Regions from separate parts of the Bradyrhizobium barranii subsp. barranii genome, predicted to be linked through region 1. Evidence: riboswitches for the same ligand, from Rfam matches in the RefSeq annotation. Region 1 holds a riboswitch; each other region holds the start of a gene.
The links. Region 1 has a riboswitch for cobalamin ahead of J4G43_RS18765 (DUF1636 family protein). Riboswitches for the same ligand answer to the same signal wherever they lie in the genome.

Region 1 (5,451 bases):
GCGGCGATCGCGATCGGCTGCCGCGCATTGCGTGACGACGCCTGGGCCGAGGCCACATCAGCGCGTCTTGCCCGGGACTGTGTTCGCCTCGACGGGATGGCGCAAGCACAGGGCTGGCGGCTCGTCGGCGGTGCATCTTTGTTTCGCCTCTATGAGACACCCGATGCACTCGCCGCCCAGGAGAGGCTGGCACACGGCCAAATCTGGTCGCGCGTATTCGCGAAACAGCCGGCATGGCTGCGCCTCGGGCTTCCGGGCCGCGAAGCCGAATGGACGCGCCTTGCTGAGGCGCTAGCGCGCTAGCGCGAGCAGGCCGCCGACGTCGAGGTGCTGTTCGATGTGATCGGCGAGGGCATCGAGCGCGCTCTCAACCCTCGCATGATAAGGCTCGTCGCCTGCCGGAATGTCGAGCTTTGCGAGATACGCCTTGCGGAAATCATCCGACGTGAACAGGCCGTGCAGATAGCTGCCTTGCACGCGGCCATCGCGCGAGATCGCGCCTTCGGGCTCGCCGTTCAGTTTCGCAAACGGGCGCGCGCGATCCGGTCCGTCGGTGTGGCCGATGTGGATTTCGTAGGCGTCGATAGGCTGGTCCGTGGCGGCATGGACAGCCGCGACGCGCGTCAGCGTCTTCTGCGGGCTCATCATTGTCGCGACGTCCAGAAGTCCGAGGCCCGGCGTGTCGCCGGCGGGACCTTCGATGCCGTCAGGGTCGGCGACGCTGCGTCCGAGCATCTGATAACCGCCGCAGAGGCCAAGCACATGGCCGCCGCGGCGACGATGCGCCAGGAGATCGATGTCCCAGCCCTGCGCGCGCAGAAAGGCGAGATCGCCGCGGGTGGATTTCGAGCCGGGGATGATGACGAGCCTGATATCGCCGGGGATAGCTTCGCCCGGCCGCACCATGACGAGATCGACGCCAGGCTCGAGCTTCAACGGATCGAGATCATCGAAATTGGCGATCCGCGACAGCGCGAGGCAGGCGATCTTGCATTGGCCCGGCTTGCGCGCATCACTCAGGCCCAGCGCGTCCTCGGCCGGCAGCTCGCCGGCGCGCGCGAACCAGGGCAGCACGCCAAGGCCGCGCCACGCGGTCTTCTGCTCGATCAGCTTGTAGCCGTCGTCGAACAGCGAGGGGTCGCCGCGGAACTTGTTGATGACGAAACCCTGGATCATCGCGGCATCGTCGGGGTCGATCACCGTCTTGATGCCGACGAGCTGGGCGATGACGCCGCCGCGGTCGATGTCGCCGACTAGCACGACGGGCACGTCGGCTTTGCGTGCAAAGCCCATATTGGCGATGTCGGCCTTGCGCAGGTTGACCTCGGCCGGGCTGCCGGCGCCTTCGACCAGCACCAGATCGGCGCGCGCCTTCAGCCGCTCGAAACTCTCCAGCACCGCGCCCATCAACGACGGCTTCATCGCCGCATATTCACGCGCCCGCGCGGTCGCGATGCGCTTTCCCTGCACGATCACCTGCGCGCCGACGTCGGTCTCGGGCTTCAGCAGCACCGGGTTCATGTCGGTGTGCGGCTCGACGCCGGCGGCCAGCGCCTGCAGCGCCTGGGCGCGACCGATCTCGCCGCCGTCGACGGTCACGGCCGCGTTGTTCGACATGTTCTGCGGCTTGAAGGGCAGCACGCGCACGCCGCGCCGCGTGAAGGCGCGGGCGAGGCCGGCGACGACGAGCGACTTGCCTACGTCCGAGCCGGCTCCCTGAATCATTAAAGCCCGCGCCATGGCGTCGTCAGAACTCGACGCCGGCTTGCGCCTTGATGCCGGAGCGGAAGGGGTGCTTGACCAGCGTCATCTCGGTGACGAGGTCGGCGATCTCGATCAGCTCGTCCTTGGCGTTGCGCCCGGTGAGCACGACATGCGTCATCGGCGGCTTGTGCGTTTTCAGGAAGTCGACGACCTCGGCGATGTCGAGATAGTCGTAGCGCAGCGCGATGTTGATCTCGTCGAGCACGACCATGCGCAGACTGGAGTCTGATATCAGCTCCTTGGCCTTCGCCCAGCCGGCCTGTGCTGCGGCGATGTCGCGGGCGCGGTCCTGCGTCTCCCAGGTGAAACCTTCGCCCATCGCATGGAACTGGCAGAGCTCGCCGAAATGGCCGGTGAGCAGGCGCCGCTCGCCGGTGTCCCAGGCGCCCTTGATGAACTGCACGACCGCGCAAGGGAAGCCATGGGCGACACAGCGGACGATCATGCCGAAAGCGGAGGAGGACTTGCCCTTGCCGGCGCCGGTGTGGACGATGATGAGGCCCTTCTCGCCGCTCTTGGTCGCCATGATCTTGTCGCGGGCGACCTTGATTTTCGCCATTTTCGCGGCGTGGCGGGCGTCGGTTTCCTCGGCCGTTTGGGTATCCGGTTCAGGCGTCATCTGACAGGGTCCTTCGGCTTGACAAGAGGCGGCCGGGGGCAAATGGTGGCCCGGCGTTGGTTCCTGTCCTATGACAGGCGAAGAGGGAATGCGATAGGGTCCGAATCGACAAGATTCGGCTCCAAACTGCAGCCGCCCCCGCGACCGTGACCGGAGAGATGCCCGAAGCCACTGATCCCCCGGGGGATCGGGAAGGCGGGGATCGAAGGGCCAAAAGCCCTGCTCCGCAAGCCGGGAGACCTGCCAGCGCGGACGAGTTTTGGACCGGCGGACGGGGTGTTCCGCGACGGGGAAACGGACCTTCGGGGGAATGGTCCGTGTGCCTCTTCGCCTCCCGCTGTTTATCCTGGAAGAGGCGATGACCGTCACACTTCACGTCTGTATTACCTGCCGTGCCGGCCAGACGCTCGACGAGGGTGAGACGACGCCCGGCAAGCGCCTGCATGGTGCGATCCTCGACGCCGGCGTGCCCGAGGGCGTCAATGTGGTTCCCGTTGAATGCCTGTCGGCATGCAGCCAGGGTTGCTCGGTTGCGCTCAGCGCGCCCGGCCGCTGGTCCTATGTCTATGGCCGTCTGTCAGAGGCCCATGCGAGGGACGTGGTCGCGGGTGCTGCGGCCTATGCCGCCGCGCCCGATGGCCTCGTGCCCTGGCGCAGCCGTCCCGAAATCTTCCGCAAGCAGTCGCTTGCCCGCATTCCCCCCATTGCCGTGTTGCCGGAGGCCGCCGAATGAACTCGCTCGCAAAAGTCCCTGTGACGGTGGTCACGGGTTTTCTCGGCTCCGGCAAGACGACGCTGATCCAGTATCTCCTCGCAAACCCTGACGGCAAGAAGCTCGCCGTGCTGGTCAACGAGTTCGGCAGCGAGGGTGTCGACGGCGAGATCCTGAAATCCTGTGCCGATGCGAATTGCCCGGAGGAGAACATTGTCGAACTCGCCAATGGCTGCATCTGCTGCACCGTTGCGGACGATTTCATTCCGACCATGGAAAAGCTTTTGGCGCGGCCGGTGCGGCCCGATCACATCCTGATCGAGACTTCTGGCCTGTCGCTGCCGAAGCCGCTGTTGAAGGCGTTCGACTGGCCGGAGATCCGTTCGCGCATCACGGTCGATGGCGTGATTGCGCTGGCCGATGCCGAGGCTGTCGCCGCGGGCCGTTTTGCGCCGGACCCGGCTGCGGTGGAAGCGCAGCGCGCGGCGGATGGAAATCTCGATCACGAGACGCCGCTGTCGGAAGTGTTCGAGGACCAGATCGCCTGCGCCGACATCGTGTTGCTGACCAAGGCCGATCTTGCGGGGGCCGCAGGGATCGAAGCCGCCAAGGCCGCCATCACCGCCGAGATGTCGCGCCGCGTGCCGATGCTATCCGTCACCGATGGCGCGATCGATGCGCGCGTCATCCTCGGCCTAGGCGCCGCCGCAGAGAACGATCTCGCCGCGCGCCCCTCGCATCACGACGGCGAGGAGGATCACGAGCACGACGATTTCGCCTCCGTCGTGATCGATCTTCCTGAAATCAGCGACATCGACGCACTGGTCGCGTCGGTGCAGCGTCTTTCGCGCGAGCAGAACGTGCTGCGCGTCAAAGGCTATATCGCGGTCGCGGGCAAGCCGATGCGCCTTCTGCTGCAAGCGGTCGGCGAGCGCGTGCGCCACCAGTTCGACAAGCCCTGGGGCGCAGCTCTCAGGCAGTCGAAGCTCGTTGTGATCGGCGAGCACGGCGATATCGACGAGGCCGCGATCAAGGTCGGACTTGGGCTTTCAGGATCTGGTATCTGATGCACGTCGTCTTCCGCGAGAGCCGCGGTCTCGAGGAGACCGCGACGCCAAGGGACATCGGCCAGGACCCGGCCGATCTCGTGGTGCTCTCGTACTCGGATTCCGACCTTGCCGCGTTCGCGGCCGGCTGGCGGCGCGGCCGCAACAGCCTGCCGTCGCTGCGGCTCGCCAATCTCGCGGAGCTGCGGCATCCGTTGTCGGTCGACACCTATATCGAGCGCACGCTGTCGCAGGCGCGCGGCATCCTGGTGCGCCTGATCGGCGGTGAATCCTATTGGCCGTACGGGCTCGCGGCCCTGCAGCAGCTGGCGAAGGACCGCAATATCGTGCTGGCCGTGCTGCCGGCCGACGGCCGCGACGACACGCGGCTCGATGCCTACTCGACCCTGCCGGTTTCGACGCTGCGCCGGCTCAAGGTGCTCTGTGACACCGGCGGTCCTGTTGCAGCCCAGGCCGCGATCGCGCAGCTCGCGTTGGCCTCGGGCCTTTACGCAGGCCCGGTCGTCGGCGAGATGAACCTGCCTGAGATGGGCTTTTACGATCCCGCGCGTGGTGTCATTGCTGCGCCGATGGCAGGCGAGGGAAAGCCGCTCGCGCTCGTGACCTTCTATCGTTCCTATCTCACCGCCGCGGATACCGGGCCGGTCGACGCCCTGATCGCGGCGCTGCGCGAGCGCGGCTTTGACGCGTATGGCGTGTTCGTCACCTCGCTGAAGGCTCCGGGCGTTGCGGATTGGCTGCGGACGTATTTCGCGACGAATCCTCCCGCCGCGATCGTCAACGCGACGGCGTTCTCGGCGATGGGCGACGACGGCACGACACCGTTCGATGCTGCATCGTGTCCCGTCTTCCAGGTCGCGCTCTCATCGGCACGGCGCGAGGACTGGGCGGAGTCGCTGCGCGGCCTGTCGCCCGGCGATCTCGCGATGCATGTGGTGCTGCCGGAGGTCGACGGCCGCCTGTTCGCGGGCGTGGTGAGTTTCAAATCGGCCGCGGAGCGTGATCCCGATCTGCAATTTTCGCATCTGGCGCACCGGCCCGATGAGGAGCGCGTCAAGGCCGTCGCCGCGCGCGTTGCGGCCTGGCGGCGCCTCGCGGACACGCCAGCCGCCGAGAAGCGGGTGGCGCTCGTGCTCTCGAACTACCCGGGCCGTCCACATCAGATCGCGCATGCGGTTGGTCTCGATGCGCTTGCGTCGGTCGAGGCATTGCTGTCTGACCTGACAGAGGCCGGCTTCGATGTTGTGCCGGTCTCCGCACTTGGCGAAACGTTGCTGAAGCAGCGACTG
Region 2 (5,451 bases), 870 kb from region 1:
AGAACCCCGCCTTGGCCGCGGCGGCTTCGGGGGACAGTGTCTGTCGGTAGGTCATGTACAGCCTCATCTGGTGGTCGGTGATGTGGAAGCCAGGCAAGGCATCGATTCCCTCTTGTCGAGACGAATCAACAGCTTGCACCAGCCGCACCCGGCCGCCAGACGGGTCCGCAAACGCGCGACGCCGATGGGGACGGTCCTCCGGTCGGGCTACGCCCTCCCTTCGGTCCGCCCCCATCGGCGCAGTCTCACCTTGATTGTCGCTGGAGTCTCACCCTGATCGCCGCCGCGCACAATGATGTCGATTAGGGTATTTGGTGTGATTGATCGCCACTTTCGGAAAACTCCTTTCGCTCCGCCCAGTATGTTCGCGGTTCGCGATCGGCGAATAACTGGAACCCGACGCCGGCCAAGCGTCAGCCGTTAGATCAGGGCGAAGCCCTCGCTACCCACAAACGGAATGACCGCAGATTGCTCTGCGGCCCACCGGATCAAAATATGCTTGTCGGTACTGAAATGGGCAGACCGGCTCTGCCCGCCAGCATTAGCACCGAAGTGGCCCTTCTTCTCCCCGGGCAATTACGGATGGTCACGGGAGGCTCCGTGTCCGGAAAGACATTCGCTGGAGAGAAATTCCTTTCCGATGCTAACGGCAAACCGCGAGCGGCGGCGGGATAGCTCTCCCGGTAGTGCGAAGCGCTCGCACCCAAGGCGGCCGAAGCACAAGAACCAGCAACCCGAACGGCCGGCGGAGTGAGGAGGTCTGGCTTTTCCAGGGCGAAGGCCTCGCTATCCATGCGGCAGGAAATGCTCTTTTGCGGACCGCGGCGCTCGGCTGAACCTCCGCGAAAGACCTTTGTTATCGCACTCGGGTGCGACCTCCAGCACGCCGGTCGATTGGTCTATTCGGACGGCCTGGACCTCAGTAACCCCGCTGCGGTGACTCCGATCGGAGACGGCTGCCGGATCTGCTAACGACCTGCCTGCGCAGCGGGCATTCCCCTCAGCCGGACGTGCCCTGCAGGTTGACGAAAACCGCAGCGCCTGCGCCATACGCTGTGAGTTGACCGCAGCAATGTGCCGCGGGAGACTGTGAACGTCTCCGGAAGCCTTTGTTACAATGACGTCGAGCGATTCCAATCCGTATAGCCGCTATCTCGCAGTTTTGCATTCTTCAAACGGCGTCTCATTGACGTTCGGGCCCACGGCAGAGCTGACCCTCGGATCGCGGCGAAGAGCGATCGAGGCGCGGTGGCGTGTGGCCGGTTTGCTTCGGCGCCGCCGGTTCAAGACGTCGACCCAAGGCGAAGCGATCTGCACGACCATCGCGCCGCAGGACATCGACGAGCTTTCCGATCTTCTTGCGGTCGATGCTGCGCTCGATGCCTTTCGACAGGAACGGCTGCGTCCGCGTGTCGTTGAAGAAATCCTTGGGATTACATCGCGAGAGCGCCGCCGCTGGACCAAGGACGGACGGCTTCCTCAATCCGGGTCCGGATCGTTTCGCCGTGGCCGGCGCTCCATCCGGCCACAAAAATCGCGGCGCTGGCTAGGCAGCCCGAGACAATCGACGCGTGCCGCAACGAAGACGAGAACCCATGACAGGCTCTATACTTCCGCTGCAATAAACTACCTGTTGACACAGTATCGAATACGGCGGCTAGATGTAGTTGTCACGGTCTCTCGAATCACAAGATAGAGAGCTAAGAGGGAAGCCGGTACGGCCGAAAGCCAAAGCCGGCGCTGCCCCCGCAACTGTAAGCGGCGAGCCGCTGTCGATAGGGTCACTGGCGCAAAATCTCCGCGTCGGGAAGGCCAGACAGCGGCAATAACCCGCGAGCCAGGAGACCTGCCGCGACAACAACAGAGTCCTCGGGCGGGGTGTCCCGGTGGTCGCTTGCCGGCAGTCGGCCGCCGAGGGCGGCTCGTTTTCCGCATGCGCCTACCTCGGCCTTGCCCCAACCCATATGGGATGCCGATGTCTGGTCTGGGTCAAAGCAATTCTTTGCAAGCCGCATTGCCGCGCTCGATCGTCAAACGCGATGGCGGCACGGTTGTGTTCGATGCCGGCAAGATCCGTTCTGCGATCGCCCGCGCGGGACGGGCGACCGGCGAGTTCGACGACGAGGCGGCCGGCAGGCTCGCGGGAGAGACTATCAAGGTCATCGCGCACCGCTTCGCCGGCGCAACGCCGCAAATTGAAGAGGTGCAGGATATTGTCGAGCAGGTGCTGATCGCGGCCGACTATTTCGCCACTGCGCGAGCCTATATCGTCTATCGCGAGAAACGCGGACAGGCGCGCCAGGACCACAAGGCGATGGTTGATGTCGCCGCTTCCATCAACGAGTATCTCGAACGTACCGACTGGCGCGTGAATGCCAACGCCAACCAGGGCTATTCGCTGGGCGGCCTTATCCTGAACCTCTCGGGCAAGGTCGTCGCCAACTACTGGCTGTCGCACATCTACCCGCCGGAGATCGGCCGCGCCCATCGTGAAGGCGACATCCATATCCATGACCTCGACATGCTCGCCGGTTATTGCGCCGGCTGGTCGCTGCGCACGCTCTTGACCGAGGGACTGAACGGCGTGCCCGGCAAGGTCGAGGCCGGCCCGCCGAAGCATCTGTCGAGTGCGGTCGGGCAGATCGTCAATTTCCTCGGCACGTTGCAGAACGAGTGGGCGGGCGCGCAAGCCTTCAGTTCGTTCGACACCTACATGGCGCCGTTCATCCGGAGGGACGGCTTGAGCTACGGCGACGTACTGCAATCGATCCAGGAGCTCATCTACAACCTCAATGTCCCCTCGCGCTGGGGTACGCAGACGCCTTTCACCAATCTCACCTTCGACTGGACCTGCCCGGAGGACCTGCGCGATCAGGTGCCGGTGATCGGCGGAGAGGAGATGGATTTCACCTATGGCGACCTGCAGTCCGAAATGGACATGATCAACCGCGCCTATATGGAGGTGATGACGAAAGGTGACGCCAAGGGCCGTGTATTCACCTTTCCAATCCCGACCTACAACATCGCTGCGGATTTCCCGTGGGAGAGCGAGAACGCTGATCGCCTGTTCGAGATGACGGCGAAATACGGCCTGCCCTACTTCCAGAACTTCATCAATTCCGAGCTCAAGCCGAACATGATCCGCTCGATGTGCTGCCGGCTACAGCTCGATCTCACCGAGCTGCTCAAGCGCGGTAACGGCCTGTTCGGCAGCGCTGAGCAGACCGGCTCTATCGGTGTGGTTACCATTAATTGCGCTCGCCTCGGCTATCTGCATCGCGGCGACGAAGCGGGCCTATTCCATCGCCTCGATGCGCTGCTGGAAATCGGTCGCAACAGCCTGGAAATCAAGCGCAAGGTCGTGCAACGCTACATGGACGACGGACTTTTTCCCTATAGCAAGCGCTATCTCGGCACGCTGCGCAACCATTTCTCTACGCTCGGCGTCAATGGCGTCAACGAGATGATCCGCAACCTCACCGCCGATTGCGAGAACATCAGCACACCCTGGGGCCATGCCTTTGCGGTACGGCTGCTCGACCACGTGCGCGCGCGCATCGCCGCGTTCCAGACCGAAACCGGCATCCTGTTCAACCTCGAAGCCACGCCCGCGGAGGGCACGACCTACCGCTTCGCGAAGGAAGACCGCAAGCGCTACCCCGGAATCTTGCAGGCCGGCACCGACGATCTCCCCTATTACACCAATTCGAGCCAGCTTCCGGTCGGCCTCACCGACGATCCGTTCGAGGCCCTTGAGCGCCAAGACGAGCTGCAACGCAAATACACTGGCGGTACGGTGCTCCATCTCTACATGGGCTCACGCTTGTCCTCGGGCGCAGCGTGCAAGAAGCTCGTGCGGCGGGCGCTCTCAAATTTCCGCCTGCCCTACGTCACCGTCACGCCGACATTCTCGATCTGTCCGACGCATGGCTATCTCGAAGGCGAGCATGCCTTCTGCCCGAAATGCGACGCCGAACGGCTCGCAGCCAAGCGGCATGCCGCCGCGCACTGAAAGGAGACCACAGATGAACGAATCCACTGCCCGTGCGACCAGCACCGATTCCGCGGTGACGCTCAGCGACGACGAGCGCCAGCCCTGTGAGGTCTGGACCCGCGTGATGGGTTATCACCGGCCGGTGTCGTCGTTCAATCGCGGCAAGAAAGGCGAGCACAATGAGCGCAGGTTCTTCGCTGAAGCGCGCGTCGCGCTCGGCTGAATTGCGGATTGGCGGGCTCGCCCGGCTGTCCACCTGCGACTGGCCGGGCGAGCTCGTGGCAACGGTGTTCTGCCAGGGCTGCCCTTGGTCGTGCGGCTATTGCCACAACCCGCATCTGATTCCGCCGAGGGGAGAGTCGGAAATCGCGTGGCCGGACGTGCTGTCTTTTCTCGACAGCCGTCGCAGCCTGCTCGACGGCGTGGTGTTCTCTGGCGGCGAACCCACCCTCCAGGCGGCGCTGCCGGACGCGATGCGTGCTGTGCGACGCGAACTCGGCTTCCGCGTCGGATTGCACACCGCAGGGCCCTATCCCACACGGCTGTCCGCCGTACTGCCGCTCGTCGACTGGATTGGCTTCGACGTCAAGGCTGCGTTCGATGATTACGCGCGGATCACTGGCGTCATTGGGAGCGGCATTAAGGCCAAGGCCAGCCTCGTGCGTCTGCTCGAAAGCGGCGTCGCGTGCGACATCCGCACGACGGTTCATGATGCCTTGCTGGATCGCTCCGACCTGGCGCGTCTGGCGTCCGACCTTGTCGCGCTTGGCGTTCCTGCCCATCGGCTTCAGCCGTTCCGCGCGGCCGGATGCACGACCGCGAGCCTGCTTTAGTCCCCGTGAGCCGCTGCAGTCCGGGGTGCCGGCTGCAGCACCTATCCTTCCGCACTCATTCCACCCGAGTTGCGGTCCGCCAGACACCAGGCCATTTGCGATTCCCGGACCGAAGATACCGAGACCCAACAACGAGAGCGCTGCGAGTACTAGCACTACTTTGGGTGCGCCGGGAGACCGGCAAGGAATAGATGGTGGAAGTCCATTGCGATGAAGGTGTAGCGAACCACATCGGCCCCGAGCCGTGCGCAGGCGTCCGCGAGGGTGTCGGCGAAGCGTCGGTAGGGGAGCATGCAGGCCAGCCATTGAGCCGCGAAACAGTGTTATCTCGGGAGCCGACGCTGTCCAAAGAGCGGAAGGCAATATGGGCGAGTGCGCAAACGCGAGCACCCGTCCAACCCGGCGTGGTCGTAGACCCTGGCATGTATGGAAGCTCCTTGTACGGGAACCGGGATATCTCCGGGTCGGCCATCTTCCTTCTCGGAGGAGATGGTCCGCAGCGGGAAGGCGAGGAGCTGTAGCCGCTGATGCACGACACGGAGAAGTCTGACTCTGGCATAGTAGCTGAGAAGCCAACGAACAAAGCCGGATTACTGGCGGCGGAGTGGGCGGAGCCAAGGCCGG
Region 3 (5,451 bases), 2.0 Mb from region 1:
CCGATCGCTACATTCCGGCCTACGGCCATCTGGCGCGCGCCAACATCCGCTCGCTGGAGCGCTCGGTGGCGCTGCGGCGGATGGTCATGATGAAGATGCAGGCACCCTCGGAGGAGGAGGCCTATGCGGCGCGCCTGCGCGAATTCGAGGAGGCCGATCGGAAGATCGACGAGGAAGCCGAGGCCGCGCGCACGCACATCAACGCGATCATCGACGACAAGAGGACGCCTTCCGACAATGCCGGGCTGGCGCGGATCGAGACCCGCATCGAAACCACTCTCACCGAGCTGCGTCACGACATGAATGAGGACCACGCAAAACTCCTCAAGCAGGTCGAAGGCAAGCAGATGACGGAGGCGCGCGGGACCCTGGAGCATCTCGACACCATACGCGACCAGTTCAACCAGAAGATCGACGCGATCCGCGCCGACATGCTGAAGCAGGTCTTCGCCAGTACGGCGACAGTGATCGGTCGCCAGCGCCAGGCGATGATCATTTCGGGCATCGTCACCATCCTCGCGGCGGTGGTCGGATTTGCTTTCGCGCTCCTCGTCTCCAGTGGCATCACGCGACCGGTGCGGCTGTTGCTCGCCGGCACCCGCGAGGTCGAGGCGGGGCGCTTCGACAAGACCATCACGGTCTCGACCCAGGACGAGATCGGCGAGCTCGCCGCCGCTTTCAATCGCATGATCGAGCAGTTGCGGCACAACGAGCGCATCCGCGAGACCTTTGGCCGCTATATCGATCCCAAGGTGGCGCAGGGGCTGATCGACCGGCCCGAGGTTGCCATCGACGGCCAGCGCCGGGTGATGACCATCATGTTCTCCGACATGAGCGGCTTCACCTCGATGAGCGAGGGCATGACCCCGCGTGGCCTCGTCAAGGTGATGAACCACTATTTCACGGTGATGTCCGCGCCGATCCGGGGCCATCGCGGCGTCATCGACAAATATATCGGCGATGCCATCATGGCCTATTGGGGCCCTCCCTTCATTGAGGAGGACGAGCCGGCGCTGTTCGCCTGCTACGCCGCCATCGACATGGCCGATGAGGTGCCGGCGTTGCAGAAGCAATTGCCTGACCTGCTCGGTATCCGCGCCATGCCAGGCCCTTGCGATCTGCGCATCGGGATTGCCACCGGCGAGGTCCTGACCGGCAGCATCGGCTCCGAGCTGATGATGAGCTTCACCGTGATGGGCGATGCCGTGAACCTCGCTTCGCGGCTCGAACTGGTCAACAAGATCTACGGCACGCGGATCCTGATCGCGCAGGCGACGGCGGACGCGATCGGCTCGAACCTCGAGCTGCGCGAGATCGATCGTCTGGCGGTGGCCGGCCAAAGCGCATCGCAGGCCATTTTCGAGGTGATGAGCAAGGCGCACGGGCTCAGCGTCCCGCAGGAGAGCTTGCGCGCGCGCTACGCCGAAGGCCTCGCCGCCTACCGCGCGCAGCGCTTCGACGAGGCTCGCGCCGCGTTCAATGCAGCGCTCGAAGCGGTGCCCGGCGACGGCCCCTCGCGCACGCTGCTCGGCCGCATCGCGCAGTTCGAGGCCAATCCGCCGGACGCAGCTTGGGATGGTGCCTGGCGGCTGGAGCAGAAATAGCCGTTCTTGCTGGGCTTGCACCGCCCTTGCTGGAAAAAACGTTTCTACTCGATAACGATGTTCGCCGTGACCTATTTCTCAGGCTTAGGTTTGACGTCCCTTGTGGCGTTTGATGGGGACACGCCGATGACAGAACTTCATGACAGGCTGGAACGGTTCGAGACGCTCACCGCCGAATGCGAGCTGATTGCCAAGCTCGCCACCGACAGCACCAAGCGCGAGTTCTATCTGAGACTCTCGGAGCAGTATCGTCAGCTGGCGGTGGATATGCGGAAGGCGATCGCGACCAAGGCCGCGGCCTGACGCCGCCTGCAATCCGTTCTTAATGTTTGGCGCGCCTCCTTTGAGGATGCGAGCGTCGCGATCATGATTGCTCGCATTGGGAATGCCGAGGTCCGTTGCGGTGCAGCGCATCTCGCTGACGTCGCTTTGCCGCTCCTCACCAGGGCAATCCCATGCGCCTTCTCGCAGTCCTCATCTTCGCGCTCATGACGGCCGCCTGCAATCAGGAGCAGGACATCACCGGCTCGACCCCGGTCTGTGCGATGCGGAACTACAGCTCCTACAATCCCCGCGACATGAACCAGTGCGTTGCCGCCTGCAAGGCGTGCGACCACGGCAACACCGTCACCTGCACCACGTCATGCACCCTCAAGGGTGCCCACTGAGCGGCGGCGCTGGCTGGAGCTAGCGCTGAGGGTGCTCGGGCACCGGAACGATTCACATGGGTTAGTCATTGAAGGGGCAGGCAGGACGCGGAGTCCTATGGAATGGGTATGCTCGATCCCGGTCGGTTCCTGGTGTCGTGCTCGCATTGCGATGCATGGCCGATGGCGGCCAACGTCAAACGTTCGAGCTGGTCGGCGTCGCCGCACGAGGTCCGCTTCGTATGCCCGCGCTGTCGCCGCGAGGAGACAGCCATCATCTCGGCCTCCGGTGAGCTGACCCCGATCCGGCGCATCGACGCCCCGCTGCGCGATGTCACCGCGGCTTGGGCTCAGGCCCAGCGGCCAAGAGGGCGGGCGTAACCCGCCCGTCACAGGACCAAGAGATCGGGCGCAGTCAGCTCTGCGCAACACCTTGCGCGGTCCGTTTTTGGAACCCGGCCTACGCCGACGCGTTTCCGCTCCGACATCAACGCACCGAGGCCCTGCGAAATGATCAGCGAGTATTTCGACACCCGCACCCGGATCAACATGAAGCTGGCGCTGGATCGGGTCTGCCGCAATCGCCCGGTCGGAGAGGACCATTGCTTTCGCAGGTCCGTTGCCGAGAACATCATCCGCTGCGCGCTCACGGGCCGCACCGGCATCGGCCAGCTCGTCGATGCCGGCGAGCGGGCGGTGATCAGGACGCGTTCGGAGCGGGAGCCGGCCTGATTGCGCCGGCTCAATCTCCGGTGCGGTGCTTTGCCCGTCATGCAACCGGCCGATTGACTCTCCGCTTGCCCGCCCCGTAGATTGGCCGGTGACGGTTCTCCTCACGGAGATCAAAAGGGAACGTGGTGCGAGGTTTTCCCGATACCGGGATATTCTCAACGCCACGGCTGCCCCCGCAACTGTAAGCGGTGAATCTTTCGTCATATGCCACTGGGAATCTCGGTCCTGGGAAGGCGACGTAAGGTAACGACCCGCGAGCCAGGAGACCTGCCGTCAGCCGTGGTCACACGCGAAGATGTCGGTCGGGGAGTACAGACATTAGCTTCACCGAAGCAATCGAACGCTCCGCCGTGAAACCTCGTTCGCTGTGACGTGCCACTGACGTCATACCGAGGTTACAAGAGTGTCCCGTATTGTCTTTGCCGCCAGGCGCTTCCGCGCCGGCGTTGTCGCGTTCGTTTCCCTGTATTCGCTCGATCTGACCATGGCCCAGGCCCAGCAGTCGGCATCGCCCGATCTGCTGCCGCCGGTCGAGGTCGCGCCGACCGAGCGTGCGGCCAAGCCGCAAGTCGTGCGGCTTGCGCCGGACAAGCCCGAGCGGCAGCGCGTCGCTCGGCTGCCGAAACCCGGGCTGGTGCCGGCCTCGCCCCCGGTTGCCGGGGTATCCGCGGCCAACCTGTTTCCGACGGTCGTCGTCAGTCCGACGGGCGTTGTCACTCCGACCAATCTGGTTGCGAGCTCGGTGACGGTTCTGACCGCCAGAGACATGGAGCGCGATCAGCGCCGGACCGCATCCGATGCGCTGAGCGCGGTTCCTGGCCTCAACCTCGTGCAGCCGGCGGCCCCGGCGGACAGACGTCGATCTTCATGCGCGGAACGAATTCCAACCACACCAAGGTCCTGATCGACGGCATCGACGTCAGCGATCCCAGCAACCCGAACCGTTCGTTTGATTTCGGCCAGTTGCTCACCTCCGACATTCAGCAGATCGAAGTCCTGCGCGGTCCGCAGGGCGGTCTCTACGGCGCAGACGCGCTGGGGGGCGTGATCTCCATCGTGACGAAGAAGGGTGACGGTCCCGCCCGCGCGACCGGCTCGGTCGAGGGAGGCTCGTTCGGAACGTTCAACCAGACCGCAGGTCTGAGCGGTTCACAGGACCACTTCAACTATGCCTTCAACGTCGCGCATTTCCACGCGAACGACGTGCCGGTGACACCGGTCGAATTGCTGCCGCCGGGGCAGAAGGCGATCGGCAACTATTACGACAACATGACCTATTCGACGAAGCTTGGCGCCGAATTGAGCGAAAACCTGACGCTCAACGGCGTGGCGCGGTACACCGACGCCACCCTGCGCTTTACCGGAGACACCTTCGATCCCGTCACATCCGCGAGCTTTCCCGCGGCCGCGCAAAGCACGCAGACGGTGCACCAGCTCTTCACGCGCGGGGAGGCGGTCTGGTCCGCTCTCGACGACCGGATGAAAAGCTATTTCGGCGTCAACTACACCAATCACTGGAACTACAACATCTCGCCCGGCGACGTGATGCCCACGATCACGACCGGCGATCGCGTCAAGTATGATTGGCACACCACGACCCAGCTCGCGCCCAACAACAATGTCATCATTGGCGCGGAACATGAGACCGAAACACTGCAAACGGCGACGGTCTCGGCGCAAAACGTCAACAAGGCCGGATATATGGAGCTGCAGTCCCAGTTCCGGGATCGCATCTTCTTCACGGCCAACGTCCGGCAGGACGACAACGAGCGGTTTGGAGAGCATCCGACCTTTCGTCTGGCGTCTGCCGTGATCGTGCCTGGTCACGGATACGAAGTTCAAGGGAAGCTACGGCACGGGGTTCAAGGCGCCAACGCTCAACCAGCTTTACGTCAGCTTTCCCGCGTTCTTCTTCTTTGCAAATCCCAACCTCAAGCCCGAGGAAAGCGTCGGATACGACGCCGGCTTCGAGCAACCCTTGTTTGGCGATCGCGTTCGCTTCGGGTCGACCTACTTCCGCAACAACATCACGGACCTGATCCAGAGCACGTTCGATCCCCTGACATTCACGAGCACCAACACCAATATCGGCAAGGCGATCACGGAGGGCACGGAGAGCTTCGTCGCGGCTGCGATCACCGACCGGCTTCGCGTTCGTGCCGACTACACTTTTACCCGCGCGGTCGATGCGACGGCAGGACTGGAGCTCCTGAGGCGTCCGAAGGAGAAGTGGAGCGCAAATGTCATCTGGAATCCAGAGCTGGCCCCGGTTGTTTGGACAGCGCCCCGCTGGATTTAAGTGGATTCCTGCCGGGTTATGCTGAACGCGGGGCTTTACGGTTTTGTCGTTGCGTCGGGAGGGCGTAGCCCGACCAGAGCGACGACAAAACCGTCGGCGACGGTCATGCGGCCATCACCATAGCTTGCGTGCCGAAGTAAGCCTCGTCGGGCGTGCGCCCGTCAAGGCT

Region 2: another riboswitch for cobalamin. It lies ahead of J4G43_RS15010 (ribonucleoside triphosphate reductase); the one in region 1 lies ahead of J4G43_RS18765 (DUF1636 family protein).
Region 3: another riboswitch for cobalamin. It lies ahead of J4G43_RS28765 (hypothetical protein); the one in region 1 lies ahead of J4G43_RS18765 (DUF1636 family protein).

The regions. Positions count from the first base shown of each region.
Region 1 is NZ_CP086136.1:3,974,401-3,979,851, forward strand. Features, by position in the region: gene cobD (threonine-phosphate decarboxylase CobD) at 1-303, shown strand, start outside; gene J4G43_RS18755 (cobyric acid synthase) at 292-1,740, opposite strand; gene cobO (cob(I)yrinic acid a,c-diamide adenosyltransferase) at 1,748-2,383, opposite strand; cobalamin riboswitch at 2,424-2,645, shown strand; gene J4G43_RS18765 (DUF1636 family protein) at 2,742-3,116, shown strand; gene cobW (cobalamin biosynthesis protein CobW) at 3,113-4,162, shown strand; gene cobN (cobaltochelatase subunit CobN) at 4,162-5,451, shown strand, end outside.
Region 2 is NZ_CP086136.1:3,107,582-3,113,032, forward strand. Features, by position in the region: gene istA (IS21 family transposase) at 1-97, opposite strand, end outside; gene J4G43_RS15000 (short-chain fatty acyl-CoA regulator family protein) at 805-972, shown strand; gene J4G43_RS15005 (hypothetical protein) at 1,118-1,696, shown strand; cobalamin riboswitch at 1,657-1,868, shown strand; gene J4G43_RS15010 (ribonucleoside triphosphate reductase) at 1,976-4,012, shown strand; gene nrdD (anaerobic ribonucleoside-triphosphate reductase) at 4,026-4,217, shown strand; gene J4G43_RS15020 (anaerobic ribonucleoside-triphosphate reductase activating protein) at 4,174-4,827, shown strand; gene J4G43_RS15025 (hypothetical protein) at 4,983-5,120, opposite strand.
Region 3 is NZ_CP086136.1:5,950,094-5,955,544, reverse strand. Features, by position in the region: gene J4G43_RS28790 (adenylate/guanylate cyclase domain-containing protein) at 1-1,604, shown strand, start outside; gene J4G43_RS28785 (hypothetical protein) at 1,731-1,907, shown strand; gene J4G43_RS28780 (hypothetical protein) at 2,060-2,272, shown strand; gene J4G43_RS28775 (hypothetical protein) at 2,375-2,632, shown strand; gene J4G43_RS28770 (hypothetical protein) at 2,762-2,983, shown strand; cobalamin riboswitch at 3,059-3,272, shown strand; gene J4G43_RS28765 (hypothetical protein) at 3,387-3,887, shown strand; partial or broken gene J4G43_RS55145 (hypothetical protein) at 3,851-3,970, shown strand; gene J4G43_RS28755 (TonB-dependent receptor plug domain-containing protein) at 4,803-5,282, shown strand; one part of gene J4G43_RS28750 (IS3-like element ISRj2 family transposase) at 5,386-5,451, opposite strand, start outside.